DNA from 2 places in the Hoskinsella mucinilytica genome. Region 2 is predicted to be linked to the other one. Evidence: riboswitches for the same ligand, from Rfam matches in the RefSeq annotation. Region 2 holds a riboswitch; the other holds the start of a gene.
The links. A riboswitch is a leader RNA that binds a small molecule or an ion and turns the genes downstream of it on or off. The one in region 2 is predicted to bind lysine.

Region 1 (5,814 bases), on a different contig from region 2:
CTTTATTGGTTCCATATAATTCATCTGTTTCGCCCATTGGCATGCCACAGCATTGACAAAATTTTTCTTCCATCTTGTCGTCCTCCTTTTTATGAACAAAGTATACCAGCTTAAAGTTGACACCCTATGTCAGGTAAAGAAAAGATATCGCTTATTTTGCGATATCCATTTTATAAATCTTATTTCAAAATACTAGGATCTTCAAATATTTGTAATGCTGTAAGCGCCATCGCTTTGGCAGCAACATGTAAGGTATGTTGTGCATGTTCTCCATGAACATACTCAAGAAACGCTTCATGATGTGCGAATACTTTAGGTCTTGCGCCTGTATCAATTTCACAATATACCGTAGGACAAACCTGCGAAACATTTCCGATATCACTGGATCCACTAGCTTCTTCATCTTTTTCCACAAAGGAAGTTACGCCTAAATCCATAAGATTTTGTTTTAACAGGGTTCTCATTTTTTCATGGTAGTTTAGATCATCATAAGAGTTTTCAAAATTATGATACTCTAAGCGTGCTCCACTCATCAACTCTGCTCCTTTTGCACAATCAATGATACGCTTGGTCAGTTCCTTTAGGTAAGCACGATCTTTTGCTCGGATATAGAAACGACAACTTGCTTTATCCGGAACCGTATTGCAAGCAATTCCACCTTCTGTCACGATACCTGCTACACTGGCATCTTTGCGCATATGTTGACGAAATGCATTGACACCGGCAAACATCAGTTGAACACCATCTAGTGCATTCACACCTTTTTCCGGATATGCTGCCGCATGAGCAGCTACACCATGGAAATTAAATTCGATGGAATCCATGGCCAATGTCACAACATTAATGTTATTTTCCGCACCCAAATGCATCTGAAGTGCTGCATCGATATCATCAAAGGCACCACGTTTTACCAAATCACATTTGCCCCCTAGGGTTTCTTCTGCAGGTGTACCGATCACAACGATACTTCCATTGATTTCATCCTTCATTCCTGCTAGCGTAATGGCAGCTCCAAAGGTAGAAGCTGCGATCCAATTATGACCACAAGCATGTGCATTCTGTTTTTTCTCAAGTCCATATCCGGGTAACGCATCATATTCCGCAAGAAATGCTACCTTTACACCTTCTTTACATGGTAGCTCCGCACGAAATGCCGTAGGTATATCCAAATAAGGCATTGTGACAATAAAGCCTTGTTCCCTTAGCTTTTCCACAAGATATGCACTGGACACATACTCTTCGTTTCCTAATTCAGGATGTTCAAAAATAAATTCACTGACCTCTTCCATCAAAGAAGCCTTTTGATCTGCTAATTCAAATAATCTTTTTTTTCTTTCCATATCTTACTCCTAATATCCGATCACAACTGCAATACATAATAATACGATAGAAGCTACAAATAACATACCGAATAATGGTGTTACAAATTTATACCATTTATTGATAGGAAGGCGCATGATTCCACACATCATAAAGACACTGGTTGGCCAGAATATGTTAGAGAACCCATCACCAAATTGATAGGCAAGCACACTGACTTGACGGCTCACACCGACCATTTCTCCTACCGGTGCTAAAATCGGCATCGTGATCAAAGCCTGTCCCGCACCACTTGGTATAAAGAAGTTGATGATATTTTGTACGACCAGCATACCCATGGCACTTAACATACCTTCAAAATTTGTCAATATATTGCTTAACCAATATACGATGGTATCGATGATATAAGAATTATCCATAATGATCGGAATACTTCTACTAATTCCTACCAATAATGCGCCATACATCATTTCCTTACTGGCTTCAATGAAAAACTCTGCAATCTGACTTGGTGTAAACTTTGATATCAACCCGGTTACGATCATCATGATGATAAACAAGGTCGCTATTTCATCAATATACCAACCAAATTGTATCGTGCCGATCAACAGCATCGCAATGGTAAATACAAACAATAGACAACTGATTTTATGAGTCATCGTAAATTTGCTTTTCATAAGCTCCTCTTTGGAACCGACTTCTAACATATCAAGCTTTTCTCCATATAAAACAGAACAAGTTGCATCTTTTTTCACCTTATGTGCATAATGCCAAACATACCATATGGCAATTGCCATGAAAACAGCAAAGCAAACAACACGATAAGCAAGTCCACTGAATAAGGTAACACCAGCAACTTCTTGCGCTATACCGATCGTGAAAGGGTTGATGGTTGCGGATGCAAACCCGATCGCAACACCAAGATAAATGATACTACCACCAACAATAGCATCATAACCAAGGACAACAGCAATAGATATAAATACAGGTAATAACCCATAAGTTTCTTCAAACATTCCCATAGTAGAACCAAGTAATCCAAAGGTAATCATACATACCGGTATGATTAGTTCAATGCGATCACCGATCTTTCGCAAGATAAAACCAACCACAGCATCAAAAGTTCCGTTTTTAATTAAAATATAAACAAATGCATAGGCAAATACAATAAAGAAGATGATTTGCGCCGCATCTACAAATCCTAGCTGAATACTTTTAAACATATCAAAGATAGAGCATCCAACTTTATCCACAGCATGATAACTACCGGGTACAACAATCGTATTACCCGCAGCATCTTCCACACGATCAAATACACCAGCAGGTACTACATTCGCTAAAATCGCAGTTAGTATGGTCATCATAAAAATAATGACATAGGCATGGGGCATTTGAAACTTACGTTCCTTTTTCTTATTCATAAACGAATTCCTCCAAAATAAAAGTCCTTGCATCCCAAAACATGCAAAGACCTACATTGGTTTACTTTGACGTTTTAAGATAGCGCTCCTTTACGTGAATCATAAAGGCAGTGGCATGTCTATTAAACATACCCCCAGCAAATGCTTTGAACACATTTACTTCGGCGTATCATCCTTTCAGATACCCTCATTGACGTTCAGTCTACGATATCCTACTCTTAATCAACGCACCTCCACTTAAAAACAAGGCTTGTATAGTGTACCATCCTTCTATCATAAATGCAACTGATATCCTCTTATTTTAGTGAATCATTTGATTGACAAAGTTTTCCTTTTTCTATACACTAAACATAAATTCATAAGGAGGAATAGAATGCAACTGATATTAGATCAAGTCAAAAAATCCTTTGGTGATAAACAAGTCCTAAAGGATTGCAGTTTTACCTTTGAACAGGGTAAGATCTATGGCTTATTAGGGAGAAACGGTAGTGGAAAAACAACGTTGTTTAATTGTATTGCACAAGAAACACCAAGTGAGGGGCATGTCTTTATCCAAGATCATCAAGGAAAAAGAGAAATCAATGAAATGGATGTCGGATATGCATATAGTTTACCAATTTTACCTGAATTTATGACTGGATATGAGTATATAAAGTTTTATATGGAAATTAATCAAAGTAATTTAGACAAGCGAATAGATATCGATGATTGTTTTCGTCTTATGCGTATCGAAGAGGATGATCGCCATCGTTTGATCAAGGGGTATTCTCATGGAATGAAAAACAAACTACAAATGTTAAGTTTTCTTTTGACCCATCCGGATGTCATTTTATTAGATGAACCACTCACTTCTTTTGATGTCGTTGTCGCAAGTGAAATGAAGCAATTATTATTACAGATGAAGTCAGATCATATTTTATTGTTCTCTACACATGTTTTACAACTAGCAAGTGATCTATGTGATGAAATCATCTTATTGAATCATGGTGAATTAGAGTTATTGGATCATGAGCTATTGAACAGTCCTGATTTTGAAGAGCGTGTCGTAGCCATGTTAAAGGAAGATGATCATGTGGAATGATATTTATCTTTTACATCGTGTAATTGCGACCAAAAAGGTCAATGGCTTTTTATACTTCCTACAAAAACTTCCATGGATCGGAAAAAAAATACCGAACAAAGTGTATCGCTTACTTGGATTGAAACGATTCCTTAGTATTTTGATGATCGTATTTTCCCTACTTGGGAGCCTTTTAAAAAACTTTCTATATTTATTTCTTGTTGTTTTATTGCCTATTTTATTATCAAGCATGGAAAGTGATACCTTAGATTTTGCTTTATCCCAACAATTATGTTTGATGATCTATCTGCTATTTACCGGATGTTGCGGTGCCTTGTTAAATGGTCTGCTTTGGCGTGCAAGTGATGAAACCTATATCATGATTCGTCTATTACATATGGAATCCAAACGATATCTTTTAACCCAAAGTCTATATCAATATGGATGGAATACGTTGACACTTATGATTGCTGCCTTCATCACCAATGTTATATTACGACTGCCCTTTTGGTACGCCATGCTATTCGCATGTCTTTATCTATGTAGCCATGTCAGCTTAGATGCTATCTATTTATATTTATATGAGAAAAAAGCAACCTTATTTATGATGAACAATAAATATAAATCCATAATTCCAATCGTCGTATTCTTCCTTGCGATATTCCTTATTTGGCAGCGTCCTAGCATGCCATATATCTATCACATCTTTTTCATAGTATGCTTTTGTTTTGGTCTACTTAGCCTATGGGCCATCCATTATCTAAAGCAAAGTCAATCCTACAAAAAACTTGTTTTGTTGTTGATTGAAGAAAGTGCTTCTTTGGATCTATTGACCAAATCAAAAGGTGATAATCATCAAGTCGATGTTGTGTTAAATGAAAAAGATTATACCAAAGAAGAGCTTAAACAAGGGATCACCACAAAGAAACATGGATATGCTTATATGAATGAACTCTTTTTCAAACGTCATAAGCGCTTGATCTATAAACCGATCAAACGTAGAGTGATCATCATACTTGTGCCAACCGTTCTTTTGTTTGTATTATCTTTCTTCATAAAAGATGTACTTGAACCGACTTCTCTTATGGCACTACTTCCTCCCTTTGTATTCCTACTTTATTTGTTAAACATCTCAGAAAGAGCATGTCGTGCAATGTTTATGAATTGCGATGTTTCTTTATTACACTATGGTTACTATCGCCAGAAAGAAGCAATCTTCACCAATTTCAGAATACGCCTATGGACCTTATCAAAATACAATTTGTTTCTGGTTGCCCTCGTCTGTTTATCTATCAATCTGATTGCATATGTATACAAGATCACCTTCACTTGGCAAAGTTTACTTTTATTTGATTTCACCTTAATCGTATTATCCTTCTTTTTTAGTCTTCATTACCTTTTTGTATACTATATCTTTCAACCATATAACGAGGAACTAGATATGAAAAATCCATTTCTATCCATCCTTAACGCTATCGTTTATTTTCTATGTTATCTATCTCTACGAATCGAAGGCTCCTATGTATTTACCATTGGCGTATTGATCGTAACCTTACTTTATATTGCCATTGCTTCCCTTCTTGTATGGAAGCTTGCGTTTAAGACTTTTCATTTAAAATAGAAACCGTTATAATAAAAACGAAAGGAAGGATACCTATGAAATTTCATATTGCACATTGCAACATCAATGTAACTGATTTAGAAAAAAGCATTGCTTTCTATGAACAAGCATTGGGACTTCACGTTGCTCATAAGAAACAACAAGAGGATTTTATTCTTTGTTATCTAAAAGATGACAACACTCCTTTTGCATTAGAATTAACTTGGCTCAAGGATCATCCACAGCCTTATGAATTAGGAGAGAATGAGAGTCATATCGCATTTGAGGTTGATGATTTCGATGAAGCATACCAATTGCACAAGGATATGGGTTGTATCTGTTTTGAAAATCAAGAAATGGGAATCTATTTCATCCATGATCCTGATGATTATTGGTTAGAAATTGTTCCTGCA
Region 2 (5,814 bases):
CACTAGGTAGAGAATGAACCATTCATTCATGAACTTGATCTCCTTTGTTCATCTTTCTAGCACGTATGTATACTCGTACCATAAAATGACCTCCTATATATATAAACACGTAAAACAGGTACGAAAATCCTAAATTATTTTTATATTTTTACTGAAAAGATAATTCATCCATAAGTTTTATCGATATATATAAAACACTTCATTGTAACAGAAAAGAAATTATGACATCATGACATTCCTTTATATTTCTTGATTTTTTCTTACGATTCTGTTAAAATCAGCATCTGTGTTTCTATTTGTGCTATAATACAGACGAATAAGGGACAAATACAAGGGGTGAATCACATGGATGAGAAGAATTTGCATACCGAACCGGTATTCGATAATGAAGAAAGAAACGAAGAGTTCTTTAATAATTTATTTAGTTTTCGCAATGTATTGATATTGACAGCAGTTCTTGGCATCCTACTGCTCATTTATCTAGTATAAGACTTAAGATGAAGAGAGAAAGAAAAAGTTTATTCCATTGGTCAATATGGGATAAACCTTTTCTTATAAAGCTTTTTAAAATTGATACATGACATTTCCTAAATATATGCTATGATAAGGCTATAAGCAGATCTCTTATGTAACAATTTACAGTCCTTAAGAAATTATTTGCACAAATATAACTGAAAGTGTTGTAATTTGCTAAGGTTAGTGGTATGATACTAACAAATTTGATAGAGGCGCAGAAAAGACAACAACTTATGAAGCCGGCGGGCATCTGACATAAGATGAAAGCGATTCTGCCGAACTGCTTCCTTAGGCATAAGGGGTGGTGGGTCAACAGAGAATATCTGTTGGACTGTCTGCGAATACGTAGATGTGCTATCTTATTGTCGTGAGAAGATAAACCATGTCAGTAAGAGCAATCTGCTGACATTTTTTTGTGAGGTAAAGACGATGAATAAAAATGTGCTAGAAATTTCCGGAGTATCAGTAGAACAACTGGCTGCTACTTGCAAAACTCCCCTGTATGTATACGACGAAAACAAGATACGCCAGCAATTAAGTATGTATCATGAGCTGTTTCGCTCAAACGATTTTGAAACCGAGGTATTATATGCTAGTAAAGCCTTTAGCTGTAAAGCGATGGTAGAACTTGTGAAGGCCTATGGATTAAGTTTGGATGTTGTCAGCGGTGGTGAATTATATACTGCAAAACAAGTAGGATTCCCAATGGAACGTGTGTATTTTCATGGCAATAACAAATCTTATGAAGAGCTAGAAATGGCAGTTCATTATGGTGTTGGTACCATTATCGTAGATAACGATATGGAATGTGAAGCCTTGGTTCAAATCATGAAAAATGTAGGAACTTCAATCAAAACGATGATTCGAGTTAATCCTGGGGTTGAAGCACATACACACAAATATATCATGACAGCATATGTGGACAGCAAATTCGGTATTTCTATTCTACGAAAAAAAGAAATTGCGGATATGATCTTAACACTGACAAGCATTCCTAATATCACCTTTGAAGGCTTCCATTCTCACATCGGTTCTCAAATTTTCGATAAAGAGGCTTATGTAGCGGAAATCACGAAATTATGCGAATTTATGGAAGACATGCAGAAAGAATATAACATTTTATGCAATGCCTTAAATTTAGGTGGTGGTTTTGCGGCTTATTATACAAGTGATGATCAACCAATTCCATTACATGAGGTTTGTAAAACAATTCTTGATACCTGTAGGATACAGAAGGATACACACAATCTAACCTTTCATAGAGTGTTAATAGAGCCAGGTAGAAGCATTGTCGCAGAAGCTGGGTCAACGTTATATCGCATAGGATATCAAAAAGTTACTGAAAACAAAAAATACCTGTTTGTAGATGGGGGTATGAGTGATAATATTCGTCCTGCTTTATATCAGGCTGATTATGCTTGCGATATCGCCAATCGTATGAATGAAGAGAAAACAGAAAAGGTTACAGTAGCCGGTAAATGTTGTGAATCTGGAGATATTCTAGTCGAAGATGTCATGTTACCTGCCGCTAAACAAAATGATCTATTGATTTTATATACGACTGGTGCTTATGGTTATAGTATGGCAAGCAATTACAATAAATTAGGCAAACCCGCTGTTGTTTTTGTAAAAGATGGCGTCGTTCGTGAGGTTATTAAGCGAGAAAGTTATCAGGATATGTGTGCAATGGATTGTGATGAGGTCATCAATGTATGAATGTAGTTGAGAAGTACGGTGGAACCAGTGTTGGAACGATAGAACAAATTTTAGCAATTGCTGAACATGTAAAGGAAATGAAAGAGGCTGGTCACAATGTAGTATTGGTAGCCAGCGCCATGGGAAAGACCACCAATAAATTAATCGAGATGACCAAAGCCATTAGTGAAAAGGTCAATCAACGAGAATTAGATTCCTTGTTATCTACAGGAGAACAAAGAACCATTACATTATTAGCTATGGCAATCGATGCATTGGGAATCCCTGCAATTTCCTTAACAGGATATCAGGCTGGTTTTATTACCAGTTCTCATCATGCACATGCAAGAATCAAGGATATTGATATTACTACATTAAAAAAACATTTAGATGATGGTAAGGTCGTTGTCGTTGCAGGTTTTCAAGGTGCTACGGAACATGGAGAAATTACAACACTTGGACGTGGAGGAAGCGATACTACAGCAGTAGCTCTAGCGGCCAAGCTAGGCTGGGAATGTCATATCTATACAGATGTGAATGGGGTTTATACGATCGATCCACGCTTATATCCTCATGCAAAGCGTTTAAAAGAAGTTACTTATAATGAGATGATGCAAATGGCATGCCTTGGTTCAGGCGTTTTGGAAACACGTAGTGTAGAATTAGCTAGCAAATACCAAGTTAAGCTGTTCCTTGGAAAAGCCTTGGAGAAAGATAAAAACAAGGGGACTTATATTATGGAAACTACAAAGAATTTAGAAGATATGCCGATTACCGGCATTAGTATCAAGGATGATTATGCGATCATGAGAGTCAATGAATTACCGAATGATGGTGTCTTTCTGGGAAATTTATTTAAAATGATCGCAAAACTGGATATCAATCTTGATACCATTTCACAACAACTGACACATGATGGAAAAGTCAATTTTTCATTCTATTGTAATAAACAACAATCTGATACTATTTTAGAACATGTGGATGAACTACATTCCAAATATCCGATCTCTCGTTTACTTGGATTTGTTAAGCTTTCTATTGTTGGGGTTGGTATTTCTACACACAGTGGTATTGCCGCAAAAGTGTTAAATACCTTAAACGCTCACGATATTCGATATTATATGATCACTTCTTCTGAGATATCTATTTCATTAACCATCGAGGAAAAAGATAAACAAAAAGCGATTCAGGTATTAGGCGAAGCATTTGATTTATAACAAGATGTACCCGTATCAATGGTACACAAAGCATTTGGATCTAACAGCCATTTATCAGTGGATTCGATTACAAGATAACCAGAACCTAGGATTGATAAAAAGGAAGCTGTTTATATAAGTGGTCCTATACAAAGGATCATGGAAGGAGAAATTCATTATGATCAAGGGTAGTATTGTAGCATTAATTACACCATTCCATGAAGATGGAAGCGTAAATTTTGAAAAGCTTGGTGAGCTGTTAGAGTGGCATGTGGCCAATCATACAGATGGAATCCTTATTTTAGGAACCACTGGAGAAAGCTCTACCATGACACATGAAGAAGATGATGCGGTTGTAGAGTATACTTTACATGTCATCAACAAGAGAATTCCTGTCATTGTAGGTGCTGGAAGCAATTGTACACAGACCGCTGTTGAAAAAAGTATCAAATATGAAAAGATGGGTGCGGATTATTTATTGATCATTTCACCATATTACAACAAGGCTAATAATCAAGGGATGATCGCTCATTTTACAGCAGTAGCTGATGCAGTAAACATTCCGATCATCATGTATAATATTCCAGGAAGAACCGGTGTAGCCATCAGTGAGGACGCTGTTAAAGTATTAAGTAAACACCCAAATATTTGTGGTATCAAAGAAGCAAGTGGCAATATCTCTTATGCTACCAGTATTGCACGTTATTTAAATGATGATTTTGCAATGTATAGTGGAAATGATGATATGATCACGAGTATGATGTCCATTGGTGCTAGTGGTGTCATTTCTGTAGTAGCTGATATCTTGCCAAAAGAAACGCATGATATGGTCATGGATTATCTTAACGGAGATGTGAAAAAGTCTTTAGATGCCCAGTTGAAATATTTAGATTTGATTCATGCATTGTTTATTGAAGTAAATCCTATTCCTGTTAAAGAAGCCTTAAACATTATGGGAAAAGAAGTAGGCGGTTATCGTTTGCCTTTATGTGAGATGAGTGCAGAGCATAAAAAAGTATTAGAAGAAAAAATGCATGAGGTGGGACTATGAATATCGTCATTGTAGGTTTTGGAAAAATGGGACAGTTGGTAAAGAAGACATGTGAAGAACATGGTCACACCATTTTAATGGTATGTGATATCACAAACTGTCATGATTTAGATGCATTACAAGATAATGTTGATGTTGTTATTGACTTTTCTCATCCGGATAACCTAGCTTGGTTATTGCCTTATGTGAAAAAAACAGGTGCAGCATTAGTATGTGGCACTACTGGTATCAACGATCTACAGCGCAAACAGATTGAAGAACTTGGTGAAAGTAATCGTGTGATATATTCTGCTAATTATTCCTTTGGTATCGCTGTATTTAAAGAAGTGTTATCTATGATCACACCTATGCTTTCCGCAGATTTTGATATTGAAGTAATTGAAAAACATCATAATCAAAAGCAAGATGCTCCAAGTGGTACCGCTAAGCTTTTAGTGGAAACTATGAACCCAGATCATGATTTCAAAGAAGTTCATGGTCGAAACGGTATGGTTGGTAAACGTCAAAAGGAAATCGGTATTCATGCTGTACGTGGTGGAACACTTGCAGGTGAACATAGTGTGTATTTCCTCGGAGATGATGAAAGCTTTGAAATTACACATACTGCGACCAGTCGCCAAATTTTCGTCAATGGCGCAGTACGTGCAGCAGAGTTTTTGGTAAAACAACCAAATGGAAGTTATACAATGAAGGATCTATTGTTTCATAATTAAGCTTATTACAGAAAAAGCATATGCCACAATTCGCATATGCTTTTTCATATAGTCATTGTTTCGATATCCACTCAATCACATGATCATAAATTTCTTTTTGTATCTGTTTTGCACTCTTATCTGCTACGATTCCATTTTGTAAGATAGATACCATTTCTGTCTTCTCATATAAATCTTTATATCGAATGGAGGGTTTATCTTTTAATACAGATATATCCCACATTTGACTATCATTCATTGCAATGATCATTTCTTTACGTAAAGAATCATATATGGAGAAATCTTTGATATCATCCTTATCTAAAACAGCAACTCCATCTTCGGCATCCAGATAAGCTTGAATTCCCTTTTTACTTCTTACCATATTCATAAAAGCCTTAGCACTTTCTTTGTATTTACAATCATTACGTACCATAAAACCGTAAATATCCGCAAAGGGAGAAAATGTTTGAGTATCTGTACTTGGCATAGGAATAAAATGTAATTCCTGTGCCTGATACAAAGGATGCTTTTGAATATTAGATGTCGAAATTAAACCACTCATATAATGACTCGCATAAAAATCTTTTGATACATAAGGATCATCCTCTAAATCATGCTCTTTATAAAATGCTTTCATGTTTTCAATACAAGATAAAAATGT

Region 1: it holds a riboswitch for lysine, as region 2 does, so the genes downstream of both, UGRO018_RS10030 (YfcC family protein) here and lysA (diaminopimelate decarboxylase) in region 2, are expected to answer to the same signal.

What each region holds. Positions count from the first base shown of each region.
Region 1 covers NZ_JBEQZJ010000024.1:20,355-26,168, forward strand. The annotation lists gene UGRO018_RS10020 (zinc ribbon domain-containing protein) at 1-73, opposite strand, end outside; gene UGRO018_RS10025 (M20 family metallopeptidase) at 180-1,340, opposite strand; gene UGRO018_RS10030 (YfcC family protein) at 1,350-2,741, opposite strand; lysine riboswitch at 2,814-2,985, opposite strand; gene UGRO018_RS10035 (ABC transporter ATP-binding protein) at 3,115-3,822, shown strand; gene UGRO018_RS10040 (hypothetical protein) at 3,812-5,422, shown strand; gene UGRO018_RS10045 (VOC family protein) at 5,458-5,814, shown strand, end outside.
Region 2 covers NZ_JBEQZJ010000073.1:3,844-9,657, reverse strand. The annotation lists gene UGRO018_RS17065 (hypothetical protein) at 346-489, shown strand; lysine riboswitch at 716-881, shown strand; gene lysA (diaminopimelate decarboxylase) at 946-2,232, shown strand; gene UGRO018_RS17055 (aspartate kinase) at 2,229-3,428, shown strand; gene dapA (4-hydroxy-tetrahydrodipicolinate synthase) at 3,586-4,458, shown strand; gene dapB (4-hydroxy-tetrahydrodipicolinate reductase) at 4,455-5,171, shown strand; gene UGRO018_RS17040 (hypothetical protein) at 5,224-5,814, opposite strand, start outside.